Regions from separate parts of the Paenibacillus sp. 2KB_22 genome, predicted to be linked through region 3. Evidence: riboswitches for the same ligand, from Rfam matches in the RefSeq annotation. Region 3 holds a riboswitch; each other region holds the start of a gene.
What was found. Region 3 has a riboswitch for cyclic di-AMP ahead of AB4111_RS09395 (hypothetical protein). Riboswitches for the same ligand answer to the same signal wherever they lie in the genome.

Region 1 (3,112 bases), on a different contig from region 3:
GGTTTCTCGTCCGTCAGCATATGTTCATTGCCGCACTCTTATTTCTTTATCAACTCATTTGGGGATATTTCTTCTATCGAATGGTACAATCGGCAGTCGTCCCACTACTCCTGCGCTATCCAGATTCTGATGCTGGGGAGCTAAGTACACTTTTGTTCAAAATGGAAAGTCAACTTAACTTGTCTACCCATCCGGAGGTTCATCGTTATCTATGGATCCTGGGGGGCATGCTGCTGGTTCGCATGTTGATCAGCCCCCTCATTCAGGCAGGGCTGCTCTACTCACTTCAGCACTTTAATTCTACAGAAGAGCGCATCCCATTCGTCCGGGGAATCAAAAAACTGTGGAAACCGATGCTGCTGCTGCACACCATACGTACATTATTGATACTTTTACCCGCATACTGGCTCATACCAAAGCTCTACTCGATTCTCATGGACGGATTTCATTCCCTTCAATTACTTTTGCCTGGTATACCTTATGTTGCTGCCTGGATTGTATATGGTTGGATCATCCACCATGTCATCCTCTACATGCAGTTCGGTGTGTCGGCACCAGAAGGAGAAGGCGGAGCTCACGGCACCCTCAAAGCACTCTGGATTGCACTGCGTCATCTCATCGCCGTTATCGGCATTGCACTCCTGCTGGGCGGAGTCCACCTGCTCGTCTTTGGGGCATTCACTTCAGCCTCATGGTTATTAACGGGACTTACCGGACTTATACTACAACAGACGTATCCACTTGCCAGATGTCTATTGAATCTGTGGAAAATATGCAGCCATTTCCGATTATGGCAGTCCAAAATATCCAAAGGTGAGAGCACATAGTTTAAAAATTGTTACCATCACATGTTAAACTCATGGCCTAATATGTACTTATAAATAGGCAAACCTCAACCTTTCCCCGTCAAAGGTCGAGGTTTTTTTTGCTAAATTTGTTGCTAAACGTTGCCAAAGCCGTACTCCTCTGTTACAATAATCGCAGTGAGTTTTTAGTAACAACTTTGTAATCTTTACATTCATATTTGTAACTACTTAAAATTAAATCGTCATTTCTTGATTTCGCAGGTGCATAACTAGCATAGCCAAATTCCTGGCACCTGGGAAGCGGGGGAACCAGTTATGGGTGAATTGATCTTGCTACAGAGGGATCATAGGGGACCTTCAACCGAATCCTTAAGCTAACCTCGCAGGCGTTGGAAGGGGAATATCTCTTGTTCAAGAAGAAATTAACCGCAGCTGTACTTAGCATCACATTCGCATTATCGCTTGGTGCAGGTAGCGCATTCGCAGATTCAAAAATGGATAAAGTAATTGATTCAGCAATGGGAACTACATACAAAAGTGGGGGAACAACGCTTAACGGCTTTGACTGCTCCGGATTTACACGGTATGTATTCGACAAATTGGGTATTGATTTGGCACGCCAATCCAGTTCCCAATTCGACATGGGCGATTCCGTATCCCGCATGGAAATGAGAGCTGGCGATCTGGTATTCTTTAATACAACAGGTAAAGGCGTATCACATGTAGGAATCTTTGTAGGGGATGGAAAGTTCGCACACTCCTCTTCTTCCAAAGGCGTTACGATCAGTGCATTGAGTGAAAACTACTGGGCCAATCGTTATGTTGGCGCTAAACGGATTATGAGCACGGACGCATATGAATCACTGGCCCTTGACTAGGGACAAGCTGAGCAACATGATGCTGTAACCATTAACCATACTGGAACGAAGCAAGAAGCATAACAGAACCGCCCGGTACATTCTCCGCAGGAATGTATCCGGCGGTTTTTTTGTGCTTCCATCCTGATTCATGTTGCAAGTTACCCTCGGGGCTATCCTGCGACATCAACAGGCTCATTTTGCGTTCGTTCGTCCGTGCCCTTATGATGTTTTTACCCATCCTGTTATAATATAAACGAAATTAACAGAACTTTTGTTTCATTTTTTTTCTGGTAAGGGTGACTTGCTAAATGAACTGCTCTTTTGTAGAGTGGACAAAGAGTTCTGTTTCAAGGAAAGGAGCATGCAAGTGTATGAAGGAAGCCCCTGTGACTTTTCACGTTGTACCCATGCGAGAAGAACATGCGGAGCTCATCTGCAGTTGGCAGTATGATCCGCCTTATAATATCTACAGCTGGCTCCCCTGGGAGCAGATGAAAGCACTGGAAGTGGAATTCGGAGATGCGCAGTTGCGGCAAGAGCAATATGCGACCGTCCTGGATCAGAACGATCGTATATGTGGATTTGCTCAATACTTCCCACTTCAAGGGGTAACTCGGATTGGCCTCGGCATGCATCCAGAGCTGTGTGGTCAGGGTCAAGGGACAGCTTTTGTCACGGCCCTTGTACAGGAAGCCATTCGCCGAAATCCGATGAATGAGATTGATCTGGAAGTGCTCACTTGGAATGCTCGTGCCATTCAAGTCTATCTGAAAAGTGGATTTGTCACTCAGGATACATACGAACGACAGACCCCGAGCGGCTTAAAGCCCTTTCACTGTATGGTTTATGAAGGGCCTCGTGATTAAAATCCATTGCAAAACAACCTAATTTGCGCCTTGTTATGTGATTAGTTCAAAAATTTCCCACAAAATGCTATGATGTCAGTACAGGTTCCGTTATAATGATATGGATAGTTTCAGGTTAGATGATCTTTCATTCTGGAGGGGACATAAGGGATGCACAAATGGATCATGAGCGGAGTATTTTTTGCAGCATGCGCTTTAGCTATTGTTTTAATGTTTACGCTTCCAGGGAAAGAAGAAGTGGCTGAAGAAGCCAAGCCCACCATGCCGGAAGTAACATTGGATGCCGGACAGGCTGAAGCATTGGTCAAAGCCAATTGTATCTCCTGTCACGGGGATCAGCTTCAAGGTGGCGTAGGACCTGCTCTGGCAAACATCGGTAGCCAGGATGATCTGGAGAAGATCTATACTACAATTGTCAAAGGTAAAGGCGGTATGCCTTCCTTCAAGGGCAAACTGCAGGATGAAGAGATTGCCAATATCGCCATGTGGCTGTCAGAGAAGAAATAATCTCTGCATGCACATAACAAAGAGGCCCTTAATCCCCTTTTGGGAACTTAAGAGCCTCTTTGTTATGCCATTT
Region 2 (3,112 bases), 680 kb from region 3:
TTTCATTTATAATGGGGTTATGTTAGGGAGAGGAGGCAACACCATGGGGAACCAACCGGCAACAGAACAATTCTTTAATGATAAGCTGGCGGAATCGAAAGTTCATTTTGAACGTGCCCTGGATTGTAAACATACGGAATTCGATGACCTTTATCCCTATATGATTGAACATCCTCAATTTTTCTGGTACAAACGCTATGTTGCCTGGTCAGAATTACTGACGATTGTAGGCTTGTGCGAAGAGTTGTCCTTCTCTTGGAAAGAACAATTTACACCGCATCAAGTGGAGTACCTTGAAGAACGTGTGATGTCCGCCAAAGTGCTTGATTTTTGGTTCGAGAAGAACGACAGCAAAGAGCACGCGCAGCGGTAACTTTCAGTCGGGACATAATTTCGAATGACATGACAGTCCAATACAGTCACGTGAGACCTAAATGACTTTTCATTTAGGTCTCTTTTTGTAAATAAATAAATTTGGAATATAGGAGCCATGAACATGATTAGTGATACAGAATTGGACGCCCTGCGTCTGTCAGGTGAGAAAGTCAGAGTAGTACGGGACGAACTGGAATCTAACGATGTAACCGGGATTGTAGTTGCCTGGGATGGCGAGCAGGTACTTATCCGTCGTCAGAATCGACGTGTCGTCAAGTTGGATCGCGGATACCGATATCAGTTGTTCAGCGAACCGCGCCAGAGTCCACTTGGTGAGTAACAACGATCATTATGTCAGAAGTATGGGCGTATAAATGTTTGGAATTACCATGATTTCTTGGCATAATTGACTCACTCGGGAGAGAAGATAGGTACAGTGAGAAAGTTCTGTAACTATAGCCGAGAGGGTGTGCTACAAGCCATGACATTGATGAATGATAAAGTTCATGCCTATAAGGATCAGATTGGAGCATTAAGCGATGTGCTGCCAGGTGTGGTGAAGTCGTATCATGAGTTTACAGGAGAATGTTTCCAACCTGGCGTGATTGATGCCAAGACAAAACAGCTAATTGCGCTCGGCATTGGATTGTTTGCCAATAATGAGGTATGTACCTTCTACCATGTAGAAGAAGCCCGTGCCAAGGGCGCTACAGATCAGGAGATCATGGAGACCGTAGCCGTGGCCGGAGCTGTAGGAGGCGGACATGCCCTGTCTCAGGGCGCGATGCGAGTGCAGAAGGCGCTGCATTAATTGTAGATGGAGGTAGTCCAAGGACTGTTCTCATAAAGAGCAAGCCAAACAAAAGAGGAGGTTCCGGGTTAATCCGGAGCCTCCTCTTTCTATATCATACCTACATTTTACCCAACATTTTATCATACATAAACTGTCCAGTTACCCGACGTGCTGTCACGTAGCGGTCATTGAAGTATGGATTCGATAACTTAGTGATGCTTACACCTTTACTGCTCGAAGCGTGAGCGAATTGTCCACCGCCAATATACACACCTGTATGTGAAATGCCTTTGCCTGTTGTATTAAAGAACACCAGATCACCTGTCCGAACATTGCTCTTGGCTACCGGAGTACCTGCTTTGGCTTGCTGTTGCGAAGTACGTGGCAATTCAATGCTGTATTTGTTGAAAATATATCTCATAAACCCGGAACAGTCGAAGCCGGCCAGAGTCGTGCCACCCCACTTGTAAGGTATACCTGTCATGTTGTTCACTACGGAGTTAATACTGCTTGCCTCTGTGCTTGTTGCCCCGGATGTAAATAGTACAGCCGCTCCAAAAATGGAGATAATCAGTTTTTTCAAAATCAATGTTCTCCCTTCGATGCCTACGGAGTTAGCTAAGGGTTCGGTAGAAGGTTCCCTATATTTCCTATGTATAAGAATAATTCACCCAAAATGGTTCCCCCGTTTTCAAATCTGAAACTCGGCAAATGAATAATTAAGTTTTTGTAACTATTTGAAACTATATTGCATAAATGCGTAATTGTCAAACCCTTTTAAACCCCTTCGTAATACCTCAATGTTAGCGGAATTAACGTTTTTCCATGAAAGAAGGGATCAAGTTTGGGTATCATTCATGACAAAAACGTCATTATTGATTCGTTTGAGACGAATTTGGATAAATAAATAGGTTTGTCATGAGTTAAAAGAACTATTCCGTTATGTAGTATTTAAGAGATTATATTCATTAAGTTGCATATATTGACAATAATCGATTTTTTGCATATTATCTGATTATCCAATCCACATATTGGATGAAAATTGATTTTATTGTGTTATATATTCAAATTAAGGAGGTTGAGGACTGGTCTTATAGGTAAGGTAGAATTGTGGATGTTATTACAATGAACATGGGAGAGTGTTACATTTGAAAGCAAAGAAAATAGTTACTTTTGTCCTGGCATGCGCCATGGTGTTCTCAACAGTTGGAATTGCAGTTCTCCCTGTAGGGACGGTATCTGCTGCTGATGCATCGGGTACTACAGCGAGTATTTCAGATATTTTGAAGAACCAACTGTCGGATGGAGGTTGGAGAAAAGATTATAAACAAACAAGTGGAGAGTGGGCGAAGTCCACGATTGACAACAAGGCTACATACTCAGAAATTAGAAGATTGGCGAAGGAATTTAAAAAGACGAATGATCCACGCTACTCCACAGCTGCAATCAAAGGAATCAACTTTTTGATCAATATGCAGTATTCAAACGGAGGGTGGCCACAAGTCTACCAAAGCTCCGGATATCACAAGCATATTACCTACAATGACGATGCAATGATTAATGTAATGATCATGCTCGATGAAGTAGCAACACGCAAAGGTGATTTCTCGTTTATCGACAGTACACTTGCTAATCGCAGTAAAAATTCAGTTGCCAAAGGTGTAGAGGCGATTCTAAATACACAAGTCGTTTCGGGCGGCAAGCTGACAGCATGGGGACAACAACATGATTCTGGTTCTCTTAAACCAGCGAGCGCAAGAATCTACGAAGTACCATCACTGACAGCTGGAGAGAGTGTAACGATTGTTAAATTCCTGAAAACGAGACCTGCTAACGCTAGAATTACCGCATCCATTAAAGGAGCGGAGGATTGGTTTAACAAGGTGAAAATTACGGGTTACAAGTATGAAAGAGCAAATGGAGATAGCAAGATTATTGCTGACT
Region 3 (3,112 bases):
CATCATCCGATCGGTCTGGCTGGAATCTTCCATAACCCTGCATAATTCGAATCGTATGCATGCCCAGCTTCCGGGCAGGAATGATATCGTTATCAATCCGATCCCCGACCATGACGGCTTCCTCTGGCGCACAACCTGCCTGTTTCAAGGCTACAGCGTATAACTCTGGATCTGGCTTGGACACCCCTTCTTCAGCCGAGCAGGCCAGAACATCAACATACTTCCGCAGTCCGTAACTCTCCAGTCTTTCTTCCGTTCCAGGACTTTGATTGGCAATAATGCCAATGCGATAATACCGCGACAACTGCTGAAGAACGGAATCCGCTGAAGGAAAAGGACGTTCAAGATCTTTTTGAAACTTCAGCTTGTCCTGAATCTGTTTCTGATGTCCCTCGTCTTCAATGAATGTGCGGATCGCCACCCTCATAGGCCATTGCTCATATTTCTGGTAACAGTTCGCGAACAGTTCGCGTACCGCCTCAATCTTTACCGGATACCCCAAAGCACTGGCTTCGCGGACGAACTGTCCGATAATATCATCAACCGGCTCCCATTCGTCCACCAGTGTATCTCCAACATCAAAAAACAACCACTTTAATCCACTCACATCCGGCACGCCAATTCCTCCTTGTAAGCATAAAAAAGAAGACTCACCATCATGCATGAGTCTCCTCAAATTTCCGTTTATCGATACTTTCAATTATAACAGGCACCTTACACCTGAGCAATCACAAGCTATGGCATTAACCATTGAGGAGAAAGCCGACCTCTCCGTTAAGCGAATATACAATCCGGTCTGCACCCATTCCCCGATAGATTCCCTTCGGATGGCTTTGCTCCGTAATGACGCACAGGGATTTCGATGTCCATGATCGACATATCTGTAAATAACGACAGGTCAGGTTCAGGCTATTCTCGAAAATAAACACGTTGCCCACACTGCCCTGCGGCAAAAACCATTTTTGAGCTGCAGCCGTATTCATGCGAATGACATGCTCTACTCCGATTCTACGGAGTCTGCGCTCTTCCCCTGCACTGTTGGTTAGAACGGCAAACGGCATTTTTTTGTACATCAGCAATTTGATAAATTTGCGTCCTGCTTCATTAGGAGCAGTCACTAAGATCATCTCAGTATCCATCATTCGTTCCTCCCTTGGCGTGAAAAGACAACAAAAAAGAAGCGTGGGGGACCAAGGCCTCCCGAACGCTTCTTAAAGAACCCATGGCGAAAACGCCATGAATCAGCGTACGGCTTGTTGCCTCTCCCTTTAACGCTTACGAGGTTAGCTGACGGATTCGGGCGCGAGAGTCGCCCTATTTCCGGCTGTCACCGGAAAATTCACCCCATGAATGCCTACTGTCCAAGACAGCGCATTCTGTTGGTTCCCCCGTTTCCCACTCATGAATGAATGGAAACTCAGCGATTAAAACATCGTTCGTATATCTTAAGTTAAGATCGAGCGATATTATCGTTTGTTTCGTTTTTCAAGTACAATTTAGTTTAAATTGAAATTACGTTATGAATCATACACCCGTGCCATGGCGGTGTAAAGTCCGGACAGATCACCGAATCGACAGATTTTCGCCATTATTCATATATAATAACGCTTACAATATGGTTATACTCTATCTACCTCTTCAAGGCTATCTAATTCTCACTCTGGTGAAAATCACTTCGCAATTCATTCACGCAATCTGCACAACTTGCCTGTTTTGATTCATTTAACACCATATAAGTTTTGCATTAATTAATTGCAACCAATATAATAAGAGGTATCAGATGATATCATGGAGGCGATTGAGATGACAGTCTACGATTACAAAGTGAATACCCTTCGCGGTCAAGAAGTTGAAATGTCCGACTACCGTGATAAAGTGTTACTGATTGTGAATACGGCAAGCTCATGCGGACTTACTCCTCAATTCAAAGGTCTGCAAGAACTGCAAGACAAGTTCCAGGATGCGCCATTTGAAGTCCTTGGTTTTCCAAGCAACCAGTTTGCACAGGAAAAAGGATCTTCCGACGATATCGCCGAGTTCTGTCAGATGAATTATGGCGTAAGCTTCCCGATGTTTGAGAAAATTGATGTGAACGGCTCAAGCGCTCACCCTCTCTTCCAGCACCTTAGCAAAGAAGCACCCGGCCTGCTCGGCTCCAAAGCAATCAAATGGAATTTTACCAAGTTCCTCGTGGATCAGAACGGACAGGTAGTTAAACGTTATGCTCCCAAAACAACACCTGACAAAATTGAAGAAGATATCAAGAACTTGCTGCAAAAATAATACATGGGCCGCCATAGCTGGAAGGGAAGGTACAATCGTCCCCGGTAATGGATGGCCTTTTTTTCTCAAACCTTGATGTCAGACTGTTCAAAAAAGCAAAAAAAGAAGCTTTCCATTAATGGAAAGCTTCTTCTTAATCGTTCATATGATGCGGTCGAGAGGACTCGAACCTCCACGGGCATACGCCCACTACCCCCTCAAGATAGCGTGTCTGCCATTCCACCACGACCGCATGTCGTAAATAATCGGCAACAGAATTGATTATACCGGGTTCAGAACTAAAAGTAAAGTATTTTTTAAACCTTCTTTTTGGGTAGGCATTTTCCTCAAAAAACGCATATTCTCGTCATGTTTATCCATGAACTGCATATCATTAGATTCGATCCCCTCTTTTTTCGGCTAGAGCCGATTTTGTTGATTCATTATATATAGTCCTCCCTGCAACTCACAACTTACATTATACGTAATATAAAATAACACATATAACTGAATTTAGATTTAATACATTAAATCCCACCAATTCTATTGACAAAATGCGGACATTTATGGGATGATAACTATCATATAATTCGGATTTTCAAACATAAAGCAAACAAAAAAGAATATAAATGTCACTTAATATGACATTTAACGAACACAGGAGGCGAATGATTGTGAACCGTGGGAATAAGCTGCTCGATTATGTCAAACTGCTTGATTCCTCTATTCAGGTTGGAGGGTTTACCCATTCCTTCGGCATGGATATCCATATCAGGGAGGGTACCATTCGTAATGCTGAAGATCTCGAATCATTCATGCGTTGTCAGTTGCATCCCAGCATTGTTCGTCT
Region 4 (3,112 bases), on a different contig from region 3:
CTGTTTGTTCCGTTTGCATGACGCTGCAATCTTGCGCTGGATCGGTACAGCTTACGTTGAAGTGATCCGTGGCACACCGATGCTGGTACAATTGATGATTATTTACTATGGTTTTTCCCTGAGCTTTGGCATTAACTTCACGGCACTTCAGGCAGGTATCATTACACTTTCAATCAATAGTGGTGCCTATCTGGCTGAGATTTTCCGTGCAGGTATCCAAGGTGTGGATCGTGGTCAGTTGGAGGCAGCGCGTTCATTAGGGATGGGAAGAGGCGCCGCGATGAGATATATCATATTGCCACAAGCCTTCAAAGCTGTATTACCAGCGATCGGTAATGAATTCATAACTATCATCAAAGAATCCTCCATTATCTCGGTTATCGGTATGGTGGATATTATGTATCAGGCAAGTGTGGTCAAAAACATTACGTACCAAGGCTTGAGTCCATTTTTGATTGCAGCAGCCATCTACTTTGTAATGACGTTCATTTTGTCCAAGCTGCTGGGACGACTGGAAAGGAAGTTGAGTGCAAGTGATAGACGTTAGACAATTACACAAATCTTATGGAAATAACGATGTGCTTAAAGGTATCAACGTGACGATTGGCAAAGGTGAGGTTGTAGTGGTCATCGGTCCTTCCGGTTCAGGTAAAAGTACATTCTTACGTTGTTTGAACCTGCTGGAACAGCCTACCTCGGGAGAGATTGATTTTGAAGGCGTGTCAATCACGGACCCCAAGCACAACATTAACGCAACTCGGGAGAAAATGGGTATGGTGTTTCAGCATTTCAACCTGTTCCCACACAAAACGGTAGAGCAAAACATCACGATCGCTCCGATTAAAGTGAAGAAACAATCCACTCTGGAAGCGGAAAAAATTGCTGCTGATCTGCTTAACACCGTGGGTTTGTATGATAAAAAAGATACATTCCCGAATCAGCTGTCCGGTGGACAGAAGCAGCGGATCGCCATTGCTAGAGCATTGGCCATGCAGCCTCATGTCATGCTGTTTGACGAGCCTACGTCGGCATTGGACCCCGAGATGGTCGGTGAGGTACTGGATGTCATGAAACGTCTTGCAGAAGGCGGTATGACTATGGTCATCGTAACACATGAGATGGGTTTTGCACGTGAAGTGGGAGATCGAATCCTGTTCATGGATGGCGGGGTTATTGTGGAAGAGGGAACACCTGATGAGGTGTTTGGAGCACCGAAAAATTCACGTACACGTGATTTTCTTGCGAAAGTACTCTAAATGAAGTGATTAAATAGCGTTACTGACCTCGAGTCGGTGACGCTATTTTTTGTTTGAAAATAATTATATATGGAATTCAAAAAAGTAACTATTCTGTTACCAAATATATAGGGAATATCTCGCCAGACACTTTTAGAGCATACAGTATTCTTACACGTGCTTACACATGTTAAAACCATTTGGTAAGAATTACTACAAGTTCAGGTTACAAAATTGTGATATATTGAACTCTGCCGAAACTTCCGGACAGGGAGTGCGGGGGATGTAACGATGCAGATTGTGCAGGGGGAAGATCTACAGCACACTGCTTGGGGTGAATTAGGGGTACATATCGTTTCAAATGTAATGATGAACCTATAGGGTGGGCTCCTCATCCGAATCCGACAACTAACTTCGCAGGCACAATGAGGGAGGAAGACCATGATTAACAAGAAACGTATAGCCAAAACAGCAGTAGCATTAATGACAACAGCAATGCTCATTCAAGCCGTTCCGGCTCACGCCGATTCAGTTCATGTGGCCAAAGAGGGGGATACCTTCTACACCTTATCGAAACAATACGGAGTAGCAATTAACACGTTAGTTAAAGCAAACAACGACATTTCGCCTTACAACATTTATGGTGGTTTGAAAATTACGATTCCCGGTAAGGCAAACAATGTAGCTGCCGCGGCGACGGAGAGCAAGACCCAAGCCAAAACGGTTACCGCAGCAAGCTTGGATGTTAACACAGATAACAAAGTGGTTCAAGCCTGGGGGAAAACATTCGATTACAGTAAAGCTGTGAACGTGAAAGCAACGGCATACTCTGCAGATCCGTCTGAAAATGGAGGATGGGGTGCGGTCGATTATTTCGGGAATGACCTTGAACTGGGTACGATTGCAGTTGATCCAAGTGTGATTCCACTTGGAACCAAAGTACTGGTAACGGGTCACAGCCATCCAGGATTGCCAAAACAGGCTTTTGTAGCCACAGCACGTGACGTGGGCAGTGCAATCAAGGGTCACAGAATTGATATCTTCATCCCTGGTAGCAAGCAGTCGGTAAGCACATTTGGTTTTCAGGACATCGAGTTGTACATTCTGAAGTAGAGCGTAAATTACATCTAAAATGAATTCAAACAGGGTGTCTGCCAGTCGCTAACTTGCGATTGAACAGCACCCTTTTAATATGTTCATAATTTCCTGAGACGGTTATTCTATTCTTTGGCCTTCGGTAATCCCAGCATTTCGTCCAAGGTAACCAGTTCATACCCCCGGTTACGCAGTTCCTCAATAATTTCAGGCAAAGCCTCAATCGTGCCATTCAGATTGGATCCTACACCGCCTCCTGCATGTTGCAGAACGATGGAGCCAGGTTTTACGGCAGATAAAATGTTATCTTTCACCTTTTCCTTGGGAAGACCTTTCCAGTCCAGGGAGTCAACGTTCCAGTTCACAATACTATAATGTTGTCTGGCAGCCCATTTCAGCTGTTCTTCATTAATGTCTCCATACGGAGGTCGGATCATCTTGGGCGTATATCCCGCTATATGGCGAATGATATCCCCGGTATGTAAAATTTGTTTGCGGAAGGCATTCATCGACAGCTTACTGAACTCTGGATGATTGTAGCTGTGATTGCCAACAATGTGCCCTTCCTTAACAATCCTTTTTACCAAATCGGGGTGCTTCTCAGCACGACTACCAACGATGAAAAATGTAGCTCTGACTTTATACTTTTTCAGCAAATCCAACACTTGTGGAGTAAACCGTGGATCGGGCACATCATCAAATGTCAGCGCAACCTGTTTCGTTGAAGGACCATTGGTTTTGAACGTATCGGCATATTTTTGACGTAACTGTCCCAGTGTCAG

Region 1: another riboswitch for cyclic di-AMP. It lies ahead of AB4111_RS30445 (C40 family peptidase); the one in region 3 lies ahead of AB4111_RS09395 (hypothetical protein).
Region 2: another riboswitch for cyclic di-AMP. It lies ahead of AB4111_RS06105 (C40 family peptidase); the one in region 3 lies ahead of AB4111_RS09395 (hypothetical protein).
Region 4: another riboswitch for cyclic di-AMP. It lies ahead of AB4111_RS12640 (3D domain-containing protein); the one in region 3 lies ahead of AB4111_RS09395 (hypothetical protein).

What each region holds. Positions count from the first base shown of each region.
Region 1 is NZ_JBFRHG010000013.1:17,734-20,845, reverse strand. It holds gene AB4111_RS30450 (hypothetical protein) at 1-827, shown strand, start outside; cyclic di-AMP (ydaO/yuaA leader) riboswitch at 1,073-1,210, shown strand; gene AB4111_RS30445 (C40 family peptidase) at 1,214-1,684, shown strand; gene AB4111_RS30440 (GNAT family N-acetyltransferase) at 2,038-2,532, shown strand; gene AB4111_RS30435 (c-type cytochrome) at 2,683-3,039, shown strand.
Region 2 is NZ_JBFRHG010000001.1:1,437,119-1,440,230, reverse strand. It holds gene AB4111_RS06120 (hypothetical protein) at 44-373, shown strand; gene AB4111_RS06115 (hypothetical protein) at 497-715, shown strand; gene AB4111_RS06110 (carboxymuconolactone decarboxylase family protein) at 857-1,186, shown strand; gene AB4111_RS06105 (C40 family peptidase) at 1,287-1,751, opposite strand; cyclic di-AMP (ydaO/yuaA leader) riboswitch at 1,757-1,888, opposite strand; gene pelA (pectate lyase) at 2,317-3,112, shown strand, end outside.
Region 3 is NZ_JBFRHG010000001.1:2,118,509-2,121,620, forward strand. It holds gene AB4111_RS09390 (HAD family hydrolase) at 1-616, opposite strand, end outside; gene AB4111_RS09395 (hypothetical protein) at 744-1,142, opposite strand; cyclic di-AMP (ydaO/yuaA leader) riboswitch at 1,258-1,433, opposite strand; gene AB4111_RS09400 (glutathione peroxidase) at 1,804-2,283, shown strand; tRNA gene AB4111_RS09405 (tRNA-Leu) at 2,433-2,515, opposite strand; gene AB4111_RS09410 (urease accessory protein UreF) at 2,937-3,112, shown strand, end outside.
Region 4 is NZ_JBFRHG010000002.1:386,427-389,538, reverse strand. It holds gene AB4111_RS12650 (ABC transporter substrate-binding protein/permease) at 1-547, shown strand, start outside; gene AB4111_RS12645 (amino acid ABC transporter ATP-binding protein) at 534-1,256, shown strand; cyclic di-AMP (ydaO/yuaA leader) riboswitch at 1,478-1,674, shown strand; gene AB4111_RS12640 (3D domain-containing protein) at 1,677-2,348, shown strand; gene AB4111_RS12635 (polysaccharide deacetylase family protein) at 2,456-3,112, opposite strand, start outside.